Regions from separate parts of the Undibacterium sp. TC4M20W genome, predicted to be linked through region 2. Evidence: predicted binding sites of a transcription regulator. Region 2 holds the regulator's gene; the other holds the start of a gene.

Region 1 (8,794 bases), on a different contig from region 2:
CTGCCTTCACTCTTACTGTCCTTCACAATAAATTTGCCACATCTGGCGATAAGCTTTTTCGACTGAACGAGCGAATGCCGGTTCGTTCATGAGCAAGGATTGCTCCATTTCCTGGCGCAAACCAGCTCTTAAGCTACGCAAACGATCCAGGTCGTGCGCCAGAATAATTGCTTTTTGCGCATATTCATCTTCAGTATACGCTTGCCATTCTTCATGACCAATCGCAGTCAGAATACTTGCACCGATACGGCCAACAGAAGGCCGGTCTGCCAGCGAGATGAATGGAATGCCCATATATAAGGACTCCAGCAAGGTCGTTCCTGAATTATGCGGGAAACAATCGAGACTGATATCTATATGTTTCAGCACTTCCCAGGAGGGCGTGGTGAACCCTATGTGCAAACGTGAGCGTTCAATACCATAACGCATGAACCGTGACGCCATTTCATCCTGCACCTGAGGATCTTTAAAGTCGCCACTATTGATAATCAATTGGGAATTGGGCATCGCATCCAATATGGTTGCCCAAACACGCACAACACGGTGATTAATCCTGGTGGAACGTGACAAACTGCCAAAGGTAACCATGCCGGTCTGTTCAAAAGGCGAAGGTGTCAGTTCTGCCTTGCGCGTGTCGGGCCTGTATACATAGGCAGGACCATCCAGACACCATACTTTCTCTGAAAATAAATGGGCGCAATTGTCCGTAATTGTGGGCTTGTCAGTCAAGTAATAATCGATCGCACTCAAGCCAGTTGTATAACCATATTCCAGCCAGTGCAAGGAAACAGGAGCTGGTTTGCGCGCAAAGACCGGTAAACGATTGCCATTGGTATGGCCTGCCACATCCACCAGAACATCAATACCATCGGCACGAATACGCTCGGCCAGCGCCTCATCCGTCAAATCCCGGGTTGGCACCCAGTGATCTACCTGCTTCTTATAGTAATCAGTCACCTCATCCTCGAAAGGTGGATTTGCATAGGCATAGACCTCAACCTGATCCTTGTCATGCGCTTCTATCAGCGGCAGCAGGAAATACTTGCAAACATGATTATAAAAAGCTTGCGTCACATAACCTACCTTGAGACGCCTACCCGGCACTCGGGCATTTTCAAATTTCTTCCATGTTGCCTTGAGCGGCGCAGTAAAACGCAAATCAAATTCATGATAAGCGTTATAAATCACCTCAGGCGTTAAATCCGGATGGTAATTCAGACAAAATAACAGGTTCGTGTATATTTTCCGATTGAAAGAAGACAGGCTATCCTGCTTGAAAGACAGGGCCTTGATATAAGCTTCGATCGCCGCATCCAAGTGGTTTGCCTCGCGCAAGGTGTCACCATAAGCCCCCCAGATTTCAGGAATATCGTGGGTCAGCGTCAGCGCATGCTGCCCGCACTCTATGGACTCCTGCACTTGCCCGTTCTGACGCAGTGCATCAATCAGATTAGGATAAACCTGCACCAGCTCTGGCTGCAGTTGCAAGGCGTACCGGTATTGTGTGATGGCAACGCTATACATACCGTGCTCGCGATAAGCGAGGCCAAGATTATTGTACAGATAGGGCAAACCTGGGTCTAATTGAACTGCTTTCGATATACTCGCTATTGCCTCCTCTGTCTTGCCTATGAAACGCAGTGCATTTCCCAGATTATTGAGGCCAACAACCATCTCTGGCTGAATTGCCAGTGCTTTCTCCAGATACACGATGGCATCAGAACAACGCTCAAGAGCAATCAGCACGTTGCCCATATTGGCAAGTATGTGTGGGTTATTTGGTAACAAGGTAATAGCCTTGCTTAACACGTCAAGTGCTTGCGGAAACTTGGCCTGCTCTATCCTGGCTACACCTATATAGTCCCAAACGATACCGTCCCGTGGCAAATAAGTTGATAGCCAAAGGCCGGCCTCTTCCAATTGGGGGTACTGTTTCGCCAGTAAGTATTTATTGAATATGCCGAAAGCAATCTTCCTGTTGTCAGGAAAATGAGGCATGACGTCAAAAGCCAGCTTCAGATATCCCATGGCTTCGTCACTCTGATCCGCGTCACCAGCCATTCTGGCCAGGGCATATAGGGCTTCCGCGTGGCGCGGAAAATGCCTGATGATAGTCAGGCAGCCTTGCCTGGCATCGGATACAGAACCAGCATCGAAAAGTCGATGAACATCGCGCATTGCTTTTCGCGCATCAAAACTCGTTTTTGCCATGTCCAGTCCCCAGGTCAGCTTTTTATCATTAAACTTTTTTACAATTGCCTCATCTGACTTACAAATTAAGTAAGCAAAATGATTAAAACTGCATGTCCAGACTGGAAAATACCAGAAACCACCATGCTCAGGCTTATTTTATAGCCAATGATTTTGTTTCCATGTGTTAAATAAAGCCCCAAAACTAAATCAAATTAGACCCTAAAGTATTTTAAAAAAGCGCCGACAAGCGGAATGGCTAAAAAAACTTGAGCGAAAAAAATAAGATTTATTTTCAGAAACACGCTAAAACTTTTTTAGTCTCTACCGATACCCTTTACAACGGCGGTCCAATAGTCAGCACGAAAGACCAAAGTTTCAGGCTACTACGCCAATTTGAATAACTTAGGGAGAATTACCATGGCTGTTATTAATACCAATATTGCATCGCTGAATGCACAACGTAACTTGACTACATCGCAATCTGCGCTGAACACATCCCTGCAACGTCTGTCTTCCGGTCTGCGTATTAATAGCGCTAAAGATGATGCTGCTGGTCTGGCTATTTCCGAACGTCTGTCTTCTCAAATCGGCGGCTTGAATCAAGCTGCACGTAATGCGAACGACGGTATCTCCCTGGCGCAAACCGCTGAGGGCGCATTACAACAAATCGGTTCCAACTTGCAACGTATCCGTGATCTGGCCGTACAATCTGCCAACGGCTCCAACAGCGTTTCTGATCGTGCCGCTCTGAACAACGAAGCAAGTCAGCTGATTTCTGAGATCAACCGCGTTGCCAGCAGTACTAACTTCAACGGCGTGAACCTGCTTGACGGTAGCTTCTCTGCACAAACTTTCCAAGTCGGTGCCAACGGTACAGCAAACGATCAAATCAGTATCGCTTCCATCTCCAGCGCAAAATCGAGCGCCCTGGGTGTTGGTGCATCTTCCAGCTACGCAACAACAGTTGCCGGTGCCGGTGCAGTGACTACTACAGCCCTGGCTGCTGGTGACTTGTCCATCAATGGCTACCAAGTTGGCGCCTCTGCAGCAGATGGTGTTTCTTTCTCCAACTCTACAGCTAGCGGCATCTCCAAAGCAGCAGCAATCAATGCAATCAGCGGCAGCACAGGTGTTACAGCAACTGTTGGTTCAACAACTATTGCAGGTACTGCAAGCACTTCCGCAACAGCCATTGCTTCTGGCGACATTACTATTAACGGCGTAAATCTGGGTGCCTTGAATGCATCTACTTCCGGCGCACAACGTGGTGCTCAAGTAGCTGCTGCAGTTAATGCAATCAGCACACAAACAGGCGTTACAGCAACATTCAACACATCAACTGGTGCAGTTGCACTGGCTGCTGCCGATGGCCGTAACATCACTGTAACAGCCAGCACAAACGCTGCCGCTGCCGCTGCAAATACAGGTATTACCGTATCTGCAACAGGTGCAACTGACGTAAGCACTTCAACACTGTCCCTGACCTCCACTAGTTCTGCTGGTATCACTCTGGCTAACGGTACTGGTACTGGTTTGACAGCTGCCAATCTGACAGGTGCCTTTACTTCTGCTTCGGTGACCGTTGGTGCAGGTGTTTCCTCTCTGAACCTGGGTACAGCTGCCGGGGCCACCGCCGCGCTGACGACCATTGATGCGGCCTTGCAGTCTATCAATAGTTCCCGCGCTTCTCTGGGTGCGTATCAAAACCGTTTCTCTTCCGCGATCGAAAGTTTGCAGACTAACTCTGAAAACTTGACAGCATCCCGCAGCCGTATCCGTGATGCAGATTTCGCCCAAGAAACAGCGTCTCTGACACGTGGTCAAGTGTTGCAACAAGCTGGTACAGCGATTTTGGCTCAGGCTAATGGCTTACCAAACGGCGTTCTGGCCCTGTTGCGTGGCTAATAGAAGTAGGCTTATGTAAATTAGGTCTATACTTAAAGCATAAAGCATGTCCCCCTGGTCATTTGTTTGATCAGGGGTATTTTTCTTGAAGGAAAAGATCATGGACATCCGGTCGATAGGGAGTGCATCTCCATCAGGACAACTGATCACTGACCGTGCAGTAGGCCCCGATACCAGCTCCCCCGTTTCAAGGTCTGCCGCAACGTCAACGCAAACCATTGATGCCGTCAAGGCAACCTCTTCTGCATCCGCACCGCCAGAATTCGATAAAGTGACTAAAGCTGTCGATGATATCAACAAGACAATCCAGTCTCTGTCACAATCACTCGAATTCAGTGTGGAAGAACATAGTAATAAAGTCGTCGTGAAGGTGGTTGATCTGCAAACCAAAGAAGTTTTACGCCAGATTCCGTCCGAGGAAGCCCTTGAAATCTCGCGCTCTCTGGATAAACTACAGGGTTTACTGATCAAACAACAAGCGTAATTAGCTAATCATATAGTCAGTCCTGCATCTAAGTTTTAAATTGGCATGTAAATTCCCCTCTAAAGTCTGGTTTGTCTTTGCCGATAATTTAGTACAGTACGGTCTGACAAGGGGAACAATGTGGGCATACAATCGACAGGCTTAGGCGCCAATCTGGACGTCAACGGTCTCATTACCAAATTAATGCAGGTGGAGAGTCAGCCTCTGACTACACTGGCGAAGAAAGAAGCCAGTTTTCAGGCAAAGCTGTCTGCTTATGGCACGCTTAACAGCGCGCTCAGCGTTTTTCAGTCCAATGTTACCGGTCTCAGCAATCTAGGCACTTTTCAGTCGCTTACTGCTTCTGCAGGCGACAGCTCAATTTTGTCTGCCACCACCACCAGCGTTTCTACTCAAGGTAGCTATAACGTCAATGTCACCAAGCTGGCACAGGCGCAAACCATTTCCAGCGCTGGTCAGCTCAGTTCCACGGCCAGTATAGGAAGTGGCACCAGCACGACCATCAACTTTGAATTTGGCACCATTGCTGGCGGCACTTCTGCTAATGGTGTGTATACGGGCTCTACCTTTACCCAGGATGCGACGCAGTCAATCGGCACAGTCACTATTGATGGTGCCAACAATTCTTTGCAAGGCATCCGTGATGCAATTAATGCCGCAAAGGTAGGCGCAACTGCCGCCATTGTTGGTGACGGTAGTGCCACACCTTACCATCTGGTGCTCACTTCTGCCAAAACTGGAGCGACCTCCAGCCTTAAAATTTCTGCAACGGGCGATGCCGCCATCCAGAGTCTGGTTAATTACGACCCTGCCGGCACACAAAATCTTACTGAAACCACCACTGCCCAGAATGCGGCACTGACAGTCAATGGTATTGCGATTTCCAGCACGTCCAACGCAGTAACGGGTGCCATACAGGGTACTACCCTGAACCTGAGTAAAGTAGGTACGACCAGCCTTGGCCTGAGTGCCAATACCAGTGGCATACAATCTGCCATTAACGGCTTTGTCAAAGGTTACAATGACTTTCAGGCAACGTTAAAAACCTTGACCGGTTACGATGCCAGCACCAAAAAAGGTGGCATTCTGATTGGCGACTCTACCGCCAGGAACGTACAAAGCCAGGTCAGATCGACACTCAGCACAGCTGTCAACGGCCTGGGTGGGAATATCACCAGCCTTGCCAGCATAGGCATCAATTTTCAAAAAGATGGCACACTTTCGGTCGATTCGACGAAACTCAGTGCTGCCTTATCGACGAACTACAATGAAATCAGCGGTTTGTTTGCCTCCGTTGGTAAAGCGACGGACAGCCTGGTCAGTTACAGCAGCTCTACCAGTGCAACCAAGCAAGGTGCTTATGGCCTGGAAATCACGGCCATTGCTACGCAAGGTGGCTTGCAAGGCGATCTGGACCTGAGTACCGGCAACACAACTATTGCAGCCAGCACTGCCATCAATGTCACCCTGGATGGGAAAACATCTCTTGTGTCACTGGCCGCTGGCACTTACACAGCGTCTTCGCTGGCAACCTTGCTGCAAACCTCAATCAACGGAAACTCTACTTTCAAAGACAATGGTTCAACTGTCACCGCCACCATTAACAGCGGCGGCAAGTTGCAATTGCAATCAACCAAGTATGGCAGTGCTTCGAATGTAAGTCTGGCAGATGGCACCGGTACTGGTGCAGCCAGTTTTACCGGCACCGTCCTCAACGGCTCGGCTGGCGTGGATGTGGCGGGCAAATTGAATGGCATTACAGCGGCTGGCAGTGGTCAGTTCCTGACAGGCGCCACTGGCTCTGATACCGAGGGCTTGAAAATATTGGTCAGTGGCGGCTCTCTGGGAGCCCGCGGAACAGTGAATTTTTCCAGGGGTTACGCATCCCAGGTATCGTCTTTGCTATCTACTGTGGTTGGCACTTCCGGCTCGATATCGAGTGCTACAGATGGTATCAACCGCAGTATCAAGGACATAGGCAAACAAAGAGATATTTTGAATAGCCGCCTGTTCGATACAGAAGCACGCTACCGGGCGCAATTTACAGCCCTGGACTCTATTGTAAGCAGTTTGAATAATACAAGTTCATTTCTTTCACAACAACTGGCAGCACTGACGTCAAGTACGAAGTGAATGTAGTTAGCAGTATCAATAATATCAGAGAGGATTAATCGCTATGTTTGGCTCATCTCAAGTACGTGGTGCAAATGCCTACGCAAAAGTAGGCATAGAGACTGGCGTGATTGCTGCCAGTCCCCATAAATTGATCGTGATGCTTTTTGAAGGAGCAATCGTAGCGATCTCCAATGCATCGCAGCACTTAAGCAATGGTGAAATAGCCTCAAAAGGTCAGTCAATTTCCAAAGCAATTGCCATTATTGAAAATGGACTGCGTGCGAGCCTGGACAAAAAAGCCGGTGGTGAAATAGCCAATAATCTTGATGCCCTTTACGAATATATGAGTGCCCGTTTAATCCGTGCCAATCTGGATAATAACGAAGACATGCTCAATGAAGTAAAAAACCTCTTGCGAGATTTAAAAACTTCATGGGAAGCCATTGCCCCAAACAATGAAGCTGTCGCAGAAGCACCGAAAATGAATATGGACCCATTGTCCCCTCGTCCTGCCAACTTTGTTGAGGCTTGAATCAAGATGAATAGTCTGGAACTAATCTCATTGTATGAAAATGTCGCTACCATTACTGGCGACATGCTGGAAGCAGCTCGCTCAGGCGACTGGGAGTTATTGGAAAAACTGGAAAATGACTGTTCTACACGTGTCCAAACCATACGTGAGAGCGAAATCCCTTTTGACTTGCCTGCTGATATGCGCGACAAAAAAATTCGCATCATCAAGCAAATCCTTGCTGATGACAAAGAAATTCGCGACATTACCGAACCTTGGATGGCGCAGTTGTCTGATCTGATGAAGAACTCCAGCACCAACAGAAAACTATCCAATGCTTATGGTGCAGGTAATACAGCCTGATTTTTATGGCTACCCCACTCGATAGTCTGTCAAAACAAGTCGCCAATATCGAGGCACCTACCGCTGCACTATCAATTAGCGAAACCAGACAGGACATCACTCCCAAGCTTGCGCAGCTAGTCACGGGGCAGCTACTTAAGGGTGAGGTTTTGTCGAAGTTGATGGATGGCAGCTTTACTGTGCGGGTAGCAGGAATTACTGCCAAGATGATGCTGCCGGAAGGAAGCAAGACGGGCGACCAGATTCCTTTGCGTCTCATAGCGACCGAACCTCGTCCGACCTTCCTGCTGGAACGTGATGCAGATCCACACTTCCCTGCCCCTCTCCCGCAAAATTACGCGGCAGGCACAGAAAAACGTCCACAACTGCCTGCAAACAATTATCTTGGCGCAGCAACGGACGAAGTTAAGACACCGACGCCCCAAACCGCCAACAGAACGGTCCTCACCGAACCCGGTAGTAAAGCCGATACGGCCAGTATAGTCAACTTATCGGTCAATGATGCAGGTAAGAAAATCACCAATGACACCGGTGTCAGCGCGCCCAAAATCGGTATCCAGGACGTAGCCACAGCCAAATCGGCTGAAGTCAATTCCAAGTCCATTATCAATAACAATAATGTCATTGATACGACACCTGATCATCTGAGCAGCGCACCGACATCATTAAGCAGCACAGGCAAATTCATTACACAAATTTTGCAAACCGCCCCAAATCAGGGCGAGAAACTGAGCATTGCAAGCCAGACACCAGTGCTTGCAGCACCAGCAGAATTAAAAGACACCGCTACTACAGCCACCAAGCTTCAACATCAGATCAACACCAGCGGACTTTTTTATGAGTCCCATGTTGCAGAATGGGCACAGGGCAAACGGCCTATCAACGACATCAAGGCTGAGCCCCAAGCGCAAATTGGCTCCACAGACATCACTGCCGGCAACTCCGCTACAGCTTCAGGCCAGCTCAACAAAGAAATGGGCCAAATAATTCACCAGCAATTAAATGTTCTGGAGCAAAATATCGTACGATGGCAAGGAGAGCTTTTCCCCGGGCAAAAAATCGAATGGGAAATAAAAAAGGAAAGCCAGGGCAATCAGCATCAGCAGGAAATTGAGAATGTAAACTGGCAATCGGTGGTTCGCTTTGATCTGCCCAATCTTGGGCCAGTGACGGCCACTATCAATCTGCAGTCAAGTAATCTGGGCCTGTCCTTACGGGCTGAG
Region 2 (8,794 bases):
GCATAAACGTCGGCAAATTGCGTCTGTCCCTGCTTGAAACCCACGGTGCTGGCATTGGCAATATTATTACCAATCACATCCAGGGATTTGGAAGCGGCATTAAGTCCACTCAGTCCTTGTTGAAAACCCATGATATTTCTCCCTTACTTAGGCTAGTTCGTTCACTTTTTACTGCAGGATTTGATACAGGATTACTCCAAGGATCAATAAATTTGTCTTACATCATTCATGCTGATATCACCAATATTCGGCAGACTTAGCTTCAAGCCCTGAGAGCCAGAGGTGATGCTGGATACCACGCCAAATGCAAGGCTGGTTGCATCCAGTTTTTTATCTGCCGCATTGGCGACAAATTCAAACTTGTAAGCACCGTTGGCGGCAGTCGTACCCGCATCGGTTTTACCATCCCAGGTCAGAGTATTCACACCTTGTGGCAAGGCACCCAGCGTTATCTTCCGGACTACGGCATCTGAACTGTCACGTATGACCACGTCAACATTGCTGGCTGCCTGTGGCAATTCAACACCGTAAATCCCTTTGCCATCAGTAACTACCATGGTATTGCCCGGAGCGATCACGCCATGGCCTATCATGTTGGCAGCCTGCAGGTTTTGCCCGCTCTGGAAACTGGCACCCAGGGCAGTCACAGAGGCATTCAATTTATCGATACCCGAGACCGTTGATAATTGGGCAAGCTGGCTGGTCACCTGGGCATTGTCCATGGGGTTCAGCGGGTCTTGGTTCTTGAGCTGGGTGACCAGCAAGGTCATGAAGGTGTTTTTTGCATCTTCAGTCGAATTTGTCGAAGCTTTTGCTCCGTTCATCGTCGCCAGCAATGTTGGATCGACGGTGCTGCTTTGTACGCCAGTGGTAGCCATGATCTATTCCTTACAGAAAATCTTATTGCCCTAAAGTCAAGGTTTTCAGCAGCATGGTTTTTGCTGCATTCATGACTTCTACATTGTTTTGATATGAACGTGATGCTGAAATCATATTCACCATTTCTTCCACTACATTCACGTTCGGCATGGCGACGTAGCCTTTTTCATCTGCCATCGGGTGTTTTGGGTCATACATCAGTTTAGGCGGATTAGTATCTTCTACAACCTCATTTACCTTGACTGCTGTAGAAGCCGTGCCCGCGACCGGCACTGCAGTGAATACCACCTGCTTGGCCTTGTAAGGCGTACCGTCTGAACTGGTGACACTGTCGGCATTAGCCAGGTTACTGGTCACCACATTCAGGCGCTGCGACTGCGCACTCATGGCTGATCCGGCAACATTAAAGACATTAAAGAGTGACATGATGGTTATCCTTGATTATCCCTGTATCGCTGCCAACATATTCTTGATCTGCATATTGATGATGGTCAGACTGGCCTCATAACGCAGGGCATTGTCGGTAAACTGATTGCGTTCCACATCCATATCAACGGTATTACCATCAACACTACCCTGTACCGTGGGCCGATATTGTGGTGTCATGCCTGCCACGCTACCCGGAGTGTCGATATGCTGATCTGCAGTCTTGCTCAAGGCAGTTGGCGACTGGTTCAGGTTTTGCCCCAGGGCATGGCTCAGCGCGCTGGAAAAATCAATATCCTTCGCCTTGTAATTGGGCGTGTCAGCATTGGCAATATTGGATGCGAGCAACTGCTGGCGCTGTCCACGCACTGATAGTGCAGCCTCATGGAATTTCAAAAAGTCATCTAACCTGCCAACCATCTTTCTCTCCTTCGCCATCGCGCCATACGCTTAAGGCACACAAGGGTTTTCTATACCCTGCATCTTATTCGTCAGGGCGCAAGTTTGATCAGGCGAGCAGAAAGGGAAAAACCCGTTTATTCAGGCATTCAAAAACGTCCGCGAATCCTAAAATAGAGTTCAGCACAACCCCGGCAGGAAACATGATGAAAGCCGCAAAGATATTCAGCAAACCCAACTACAAGCAAGTTTTGGCTCTGTCCTTGCTGAACCTGACATGCCTGAGTCAGGCTGCTCCCATCAGCCAGGTTCAGGACGCTGCGCAGTTGCGCAAGATCGCTCTGGACTTTTTGACACTACAGGCATCTGGCCTTAGCAATGACGTACAGGTAACAGTGGGCGAAGTAGATAAACGCCTCAATCTGCAAGCCTGCGACAACCCCAGCCCTTATTTATTGCCTGGCAGCAAACCCTGGGGGAAAGTCACCCTGGCAATACGCTGCACTGCCCCCGCTCCCTGGCTGGTGTATTTGCAGGCGAACGTGCAGGTGACGGCAGACTATTACGTGGCAGCCAATGCGCTTACCCATGGGCAAGTCATCTCCCTCAGCGATTTAAGCAAACAAAGGGGTGATATTGCGAAATTGCCCGCCGGTGTCATCACCGCGCCTGAGCAGGCGATAGGCAAAACCATGCAGGTTTCGATGGCTTCTGGCGGTGTCATGCGCCTTGACGCCCTGAAAAGCCCTGCGGTTGTGCAACAAGGGCAATCAGTGCGGGTCATTAGCAATGGCCCAGGTTTCCAGGTGACAACAGATGCCATAGCCCTCAATAATGCGGCAGATGGACAAATTGCCAAGGCCAAGACCAGTTCAGGGCAAACCGTCAGCGGTGTTGCCAAGAATGGTGGCATTATAGAAATAGTTTACTGACAGCAAGATATTTGTAGCTGGAATTAAGCACATGCAATATTTTTTCACAGTAAGGTTAAAGTTTAAAATTACACAGCCGATAAACTGGATGTAGATGTTTGTAAGTCCCACACTGAGGGTATCGCTGTGAAAATTGATGACGCACTAAATAAGACCGCGGGACTGCCAGTCAGCCCGCAACAGGCTCGCACGGAAAAACCCGCAGAAACCGCGGTACCCGTGGCGAATTCGTCGAAAGTACAAATTTCGACCCTGTCTTCACAGTTGCAAGCCTTGCAAAGTACGCAAGCAAGCAATGCTGTGTTTGAGACGAAGAAGGTGGAAGCTATCAAGCTGGCCATTTCTGAAGGACGCTTCCAGGTCAATTCAGAAAAAGTCGCTGACGGGCTTCTGGAAACAGTTAAAGATTTGCTCAACTCCAGAAAACGTTAAAAAATGAACGCAACAGGTTCCGGACATAGCGCTATTCAACAATGCCTGCAAGAAGAAGTGAGCATCATGTCTTCGCTCGCTGATTTGCTCAAGCAAGAGCAGGCGGCATTGGTAGAAAGCGATATAGTCCAGCTCAATGATTTTACCCAGAGCAAGGGACAGCTTGTGGTCAAAATGACAGAACTGGAAAAAAAGCGTAACAGCTTTTTGAATGAACTTGGATTTAATGCTGACATAGACGGCATGCAGGCTTATTTGCAGCAAGCTGGCGTCGCCCAAACCAGTGCACAAGACTGGGATGCGCTATTGCAACTGACTGTGCAAGCCAAAGAAGACAACCGCACTAATGGTTTGCTGATCAACCGCAGACTATCGCTGAACCAGGCAACCTTGCATTTATTGCAAAAAAATAATAATCAGGCAGGCTCCATGTATGGGCCCAACGGTCAATCGACCGTCAAAACTACGCTAGGCAAGGGCTATATCGCTACCTGATCGTAGCTTGCACGATCCTGCTTATGCATTGATTACGCGCTGGTGATTTTCGCTGGCGACGATCTCTGGTCGCGACTTCGCTAGCTTTACCGAACTTCGCTGACAATACTCAGTTGACAATACTGCGCCGACTATCCCGCCCGCAACTGGCAAAAACTCCTTAATCTCCAGGATTTTCAGGTTTTCAAGGTCCCGGCGCCGTGCCAGACAAAGATGCCGCCGCTGGCCGCGCCGTTTGTGCAGGCAATGATGTTGCTGCCGGCCCAGATGCCGGGCTCAAGGGTACCTCTACCACAGGCTCAGGCAATACTGCCAGTATGGTGACAGATACGCGCCTGTTCCTGGCCCGCCCTTCCGGCGTATCATTATCGCTGACAGGCAGTTTTGCTCCCTGCCCCACTGCCGTCACACGGTTTTCATCCACCCCATTTTCGGTAAGCAAACGGGCAACCGTACTGGCGCGTACAGCCGACAATTCCCAATTTGACGGGAAGATGGGGTTATTGATAGGCAAATTATCGGTATGCCCCTCGACCTGTATCGCATGGGTATCAATCTTGAGGACACCGGCAATCGCCCTCAGTGCCTGTATGGAATCAACATTCAGGCGGGCATCACCAGGAGCAAATAAGAGACTGGCATTGATTTCTATGGTGATACCACGGCTGGTCTGGGTGACCCTGACCTTGCCTTCGCGCACCAGGGGTTCCAGCACGGTCATGATATCTTTGGCCATGGTGGTCATTTGCGCCTTTTCTTTGCGCAAACCTTCATTGATACGGTTTTTAACCAGAGGCAAGGGATCGAGCTTGATTTTTTGCTCAATCTGCGCATCGACAGGCTTGGGATTCACCGTCATGACTTTGCCAAAGGCACCGGTCAGTGAGTTGGACAAGACCCGGTATTTACCCTCATTCAAAGAGGAAATAGCATACATGACAACAAAAAAGGCAAACAGCAGGGTAATAAAATCCGCGTAAGAAACCAGCCATCTCTCATGGTTGTCTGGTTCTTCGTGGTATTTTTTCCTTGCCATAAGTATATTTTTTCAGTTTCACTGCATCGCTTAATTGCGATGGTTAGTCAGTCTTTCTTCCACCACACGCGGGCTGTCACCCAGAGCGATACTATAAAAAATATCAGACAACATTTCACGGCGCGTAACTTCGCGGCCTATGATTTCTTTTAATTTATTGCTGATTGGCAAAAACAACAAATTGGCCATGCCCACACCGTAAATAGTGGCAACAAAGGCAACAGCGATGCCGCCACCGAGTTTGGACGGGTCGCTCAGATTTTCCATCACATGGATAAGCCCCAGCACCGCCCCCAAAATGCCTATGGTAGGTGAATAACCACCGGCAGCATCCCAGATTTTGGCAGCCTGGCGTTGCTCCATTTCATACAGTGAAATATCGACATCAAGTATGTCTTTCAGGCGTATCGGGTCTATGCCATCGATCACCAGACGCAGGCCCTTGCTGATGAAAGGGTCGGATGAGGCATTCATATAACGCTCAAGGCTCAAAAAACCTTCACGCCTGGCAACCACACTCCAGATCAAAGCATCTGCGATATTTTTTTTACTGCTGTCTGGTGGTTCAGAAACGATCCAGCGCAGCATGCGCACGCCACGCCTGAAGGTATTGAGCCGGCTTTGCAACAACACAGCGCCCAGCGTACCCACGACCACGATGACAAAGGCAGCGGGTTGCACCAGAGAAGACAGGCGCCCGCCTTCCATCAACTGTCCGGTGACTATGCCAAATATCACCAGTACCAATCCGATTACGCTAGCCCAGTCCACGCTTTCTCCCTTAAGTATGCCCTGAGCCTGGCAACCGCCTGACTATGTAATTGTGAGACCCGTGACTCTGATACCCCCATCACAGCACCAATTTCCTTGAGATTCAACTCCTGCTCGTAGTACAGACCCATCAGCAGTTTCTCGCGCTCGGGCAAGCTGTCTATCGCACCGATGACGGCGTCACGGAAGTCGTCATTCAGCAAATCCTGCAGCGGATCGCCAGAAAAATCGGAGCAATAGTGGTCAAGGAAATGCTCCTTGGTGTCGGCATCATGAAAATCTTCGTAATAGACGAGTTGATGCCCGCCACTGTCGGTCAGCAGGTTCTGGTACTCTTCCAGGCTCAGCTTGAGTGACTTCGCCACCTCGGTTTCCAGCGGTGGCCTGCCCAGCTTTTGCTGTAGCACATTCATGGCATTTTCTATCTTGCGCATGTTCTGGCGCACGCCACGCGGCAGCCAGTCACTACTGCGCAATTCATCCAGCATGGCACCCCGTATGCGTTGTACCGCATAGGTTTCAAACTGGGCGCCATGGGTATCTTCGTAGCGGTTAACGGCATCCAGCAGGCCTATCATGCCGGCCTGCACGAGATCGTCCACCTCCACACTGGGAGGCAGGCGCGCCTTCAACTGGTAAGCCAGACGCTTGACCAGAGGCGCATGCTCCCTCAAAAGGAAGTTTTTATCTGATTTTCCGCTCGCGGTGTACATTTTTCTGATTACATTCCGAGACCGACACCCAGCTCAGGGACTCCCTCTGCACATAAGGTGGAACGCGCGGTCTTTGCCAATTGTTCAGCCAGCCGGGAGAATGCCAGCGAAGCAAGGGCTTTAGGAAAAGCATCAATCACAGAGCGTCCCAAATGTGCAGCCTTTCTTACGTGTTCATCTTCCGGCACATGGCCAACGTAGTGCAGTGGCACCGCCAGGTAACGGCTGGCCGCCTGCGCCATATTCGTATAAATCAATCTTGCCTCTTTTTCCGATGCACCGGACACTAAAATACCATAACCGCGCCGACCCAGCCTGTTGCTCACACGCTTGATCAATCCATAAGCAGCCTTGATCATGGCAGGATCAGCAGAAACCTGTATCACCAGCTCGCTGTCATCCAGCGTCGCCAGCGGAAAACTGTCATCCAGGTTGATCTCGCTATCCACAATAACCAGGTCCGCACGGTTGGCTGCCACATCAAACACTTTGGACAATTGCCGCGTATTTTCTGGCGGCAGCCATGCATGACGGGCCAGCATCGTCACCGACAGGCCAGCAGCCACCAATTTGACTGCTTCCTTCATTGTACGCTGTTGTCTCGCTACATCCAATAAGGTCTGATCAAGGTTCGCATTCAACCAGGCACCGACACTGTTTTCTGAAGAGCGTGTATCAACCATCAAGACCTGGTTACCCTGGCGTGCCAGTGACACACCCAGATTCACCAGCATGCCGCTCTTTTCATCTTCCCTCAAGGCCGACAAAAAGGTAAATACCCGTGGTTTTGGCCCAGCCAGCATGCGGCGCAGGCCTTCTGCCTGATCGAAACTAGCCAAGGGACACCTCCTGACCAGCACGTCCTGATGCTTGCGTAGAAACTGCACCCGCCATCAACAAGGGCAATTCTTCATCCAGATAACGGAAAGCTGCCGTCTCACGCTTGAGTTTGAAGGCACGGTCTATCAGATACAGCTTGTTGGCGATATGCAGGTCCTCAGGCACGCGCTGGCCGCTGGCGATGTAATACACCATGAGTTTCTGGCGTATCGCGATATCCAGTGCACCACCGATAGTCGCCGCTTCATCAAGCTTGGTCAGGATGCAGCCTGCCAAGCCATTGCCCTGATAAGCACGCACGACCTCACTCAAGGTTTCACCTGTTGATGTCGCATTCAGGCACAGCAAACGCTTTACCGGAGTGTCTGTTCCAGACAACATCGCCACCTGTTCAGTCACCATTTTGTCGCGCTGGCTGACACCGACAGTATCGATCAGGACGGTATGCTTGTTCTTGAGCTCGGACAAGGCAATGCGCAAATCTGCCTCATCCTTGACCGCGTGCACCATGACACCCAAAATTTTGCCGTAGATACGCAATTGTTCAAAACCGCCGATACGATAACCGTCAGTCGTGATCAATGCCAGCTTGGAAGGACCATGGCGCATGACGCAACGGGCAGCCAGCTTGGCCGTAGTCGTGGTCTTGCCCACGCCGGTAGGGCCGACCAGAGCATACACGCCACCTTTTTCCAGCATTTCGTTTTCATTGTCGATAGTGGACAGATTGCGCACCAGCACATTCTTGATCCAGTCCAGGCCATTTTCAAGCTTGCCAGTTTCAGGCAGTTTTTCTACCAGGTAGCGCGACAGGCTGGCGCTAAAACCGGTAGCCAGCAATTCACGCAGGATTTCTGCTTTTTGTGGCTGGCGTTTTTGCGTTTGTGTCCAGGAGATTTCTGCCAGTTGAGATTCCAGCATGCTGCGCATGGCCCGGATTTCTGACATGACATCATTCAACTCATTGGCATTGACAGGCGCTTCGATTTCATTGGCAAAACTGCTCGCACCCGTCTGTGATTTGAAGGTTGGCACATTCATGCTCCTCTCTATCGGTCTCTCCAGAGGGCGATGCAGGCTGACCGCGTCCTCATTCTGGAAGCGTGGTGCAAAGCGTGGCACCTGAGGTACTGGCGGAAGTGGCTGCATCTCTGGCATTGCAAGTGTTTCTGCAGCATCCGGTGCAATGGAGTTGATGGCTTCGTCGGCCATGGCCAGAATCTCCACCTTGCCGCCCACATTACGGTTGGACAGGATCACGGCATCTGCCCCCAAAGCATCGCGCAACATGCGCAAAGCTTCGCGAGAAGTATTCGCGGTAAATTTTCTGACGTTCATGATTGACCTCCGACCAGACTGGTGACTCTAATGGTTTTTGTTTCAGGTACTTCTGCGTGTGACAAGACTTTAAGTTGCGGCAAATTGCGGCGCAGGAAGCGTGACAGCAAGGCCCGTAATGGCGCGGGCACCAGCAACACCGGTGTCAGGCCCATTTGTTCCTGGTGCTGGGCAGCGGCCTCGGTCTGGCTTGCCAGAGTATCGGCCAGGCCAGGCTCTATGCCTGAACCATCAGAACCACTGGTTTGCAAGGCCTGCATCAACAGGCGTTCAAGACGGCTGTCCAGGGTCATGACTGTCATCTCATTCCCGGTCGGGAAGATTTGCTGGATGATGGCACGGCCCAAAGCTATCCTGACCTGGGCTGTCAGCTCATTCGCATCCTGGGTATGCATGGCTTGCTCAGACAGAGTCTCAATAATGGTACGCATATCGCGGATATGCACACCCTCGACAAGCAGGTTTTGCAATACTTTTTGGAGGATGGACAAAGGCAGGGCTTTTGGCACCAGCTCTTCCACCATTTTTGGCAT

The links. Region 2 encodes FliA, which starts transcription of late flagellar genes. Its sites were predicted from a motif close to CTAAAGTTTNNNNNNNNNNNGCCGNTA; they were not measured.
Region 1: a site for FliA is predicted at 2,413-2,439, ahead of ACO0LL_RS13415 (flagellin). Genes of this name have one in related genera too.

Annotation. Positions count from the first base shown of each region.
Region 1 is NZ_JBMPPI010000009.1:84,753-93,546, reverse strand. It holds gene rfbF (glucose-1-phosphate cytidylyltransferase) at 1-10, opposite strand, end outside; gene ACO0LL_RS13420 (tetratricopeptide repeat protein) at 13-2,211, opposite strand; gene ACO0LL_RS13415 (flagellin) at 2,611-4,098, shown strand; gene ACO0LL_RS13410 (flagellar protein FlaG) at 4,199-4,582, shown strand; gene fliD (flagellar filament capping protein FliD) at 4,703-6,715, shown strand; gene fliS (flagellar export chaperone FliS) at 6,759-7,229, shown strand; gene ACO0LL_RS13395 (flagellar protein FliT) at 7,236-7,571, shown strand; gene ACO0LL_RS13390 (flagellar hook-length control protein FliK) at 7,577-8,794, shown strand, end outside.
Region 2 is NZ_JBMPPI010000014.1:56,405-65,198, forward strand. It holds gene flgE (flagellar hook protein FlgE) at 1-131, opposite strand, end outside; gene ACO0LL_RS17355 (flagellar hook assembly protein FlgD) at 204-878, opposite strand; gene flgC (flagellar basal body rod protein FlgC) at 901-1,305, opposite strand; gene flgB (flagellar basal body rod protein FlgB) at 1,321-1,725, opposite strand; gene flgA (flagellar basal body P-ring formation chaperone FlgA) at 1,911-2,636, shown strand; gene flgM (flagellar biosynthesis anti-sigma factor FlgM) at 2,763-3,068, shown strand; gene ACO0LL_RS17380 (flagella synthesis protein FlgN) at 3,072-3,563, shown strand; gene motD (flagellar motor protein MotD) at 3,748-4,599, opposite strand; gene ACO0LL_RS17390 (flagellar motor protein) at 4,630-5,370, opposite strand; gene ACO0LL_RS17395 (RNA polymerase sigma factor FliA) at 5,352-6,083, opposite strand; gene ACO0LL_RS17400 (MinD/ParA family ATP-binding protein) at 6,092-6,922, opposite strand; gene flhF (flagellar biosynthesis protein FlhF) at 6,915-8,261, opposite strand; gene flhA (flagellar biosynthesis protein FlhA) at 8,258-8,794, opposite strand, start outside.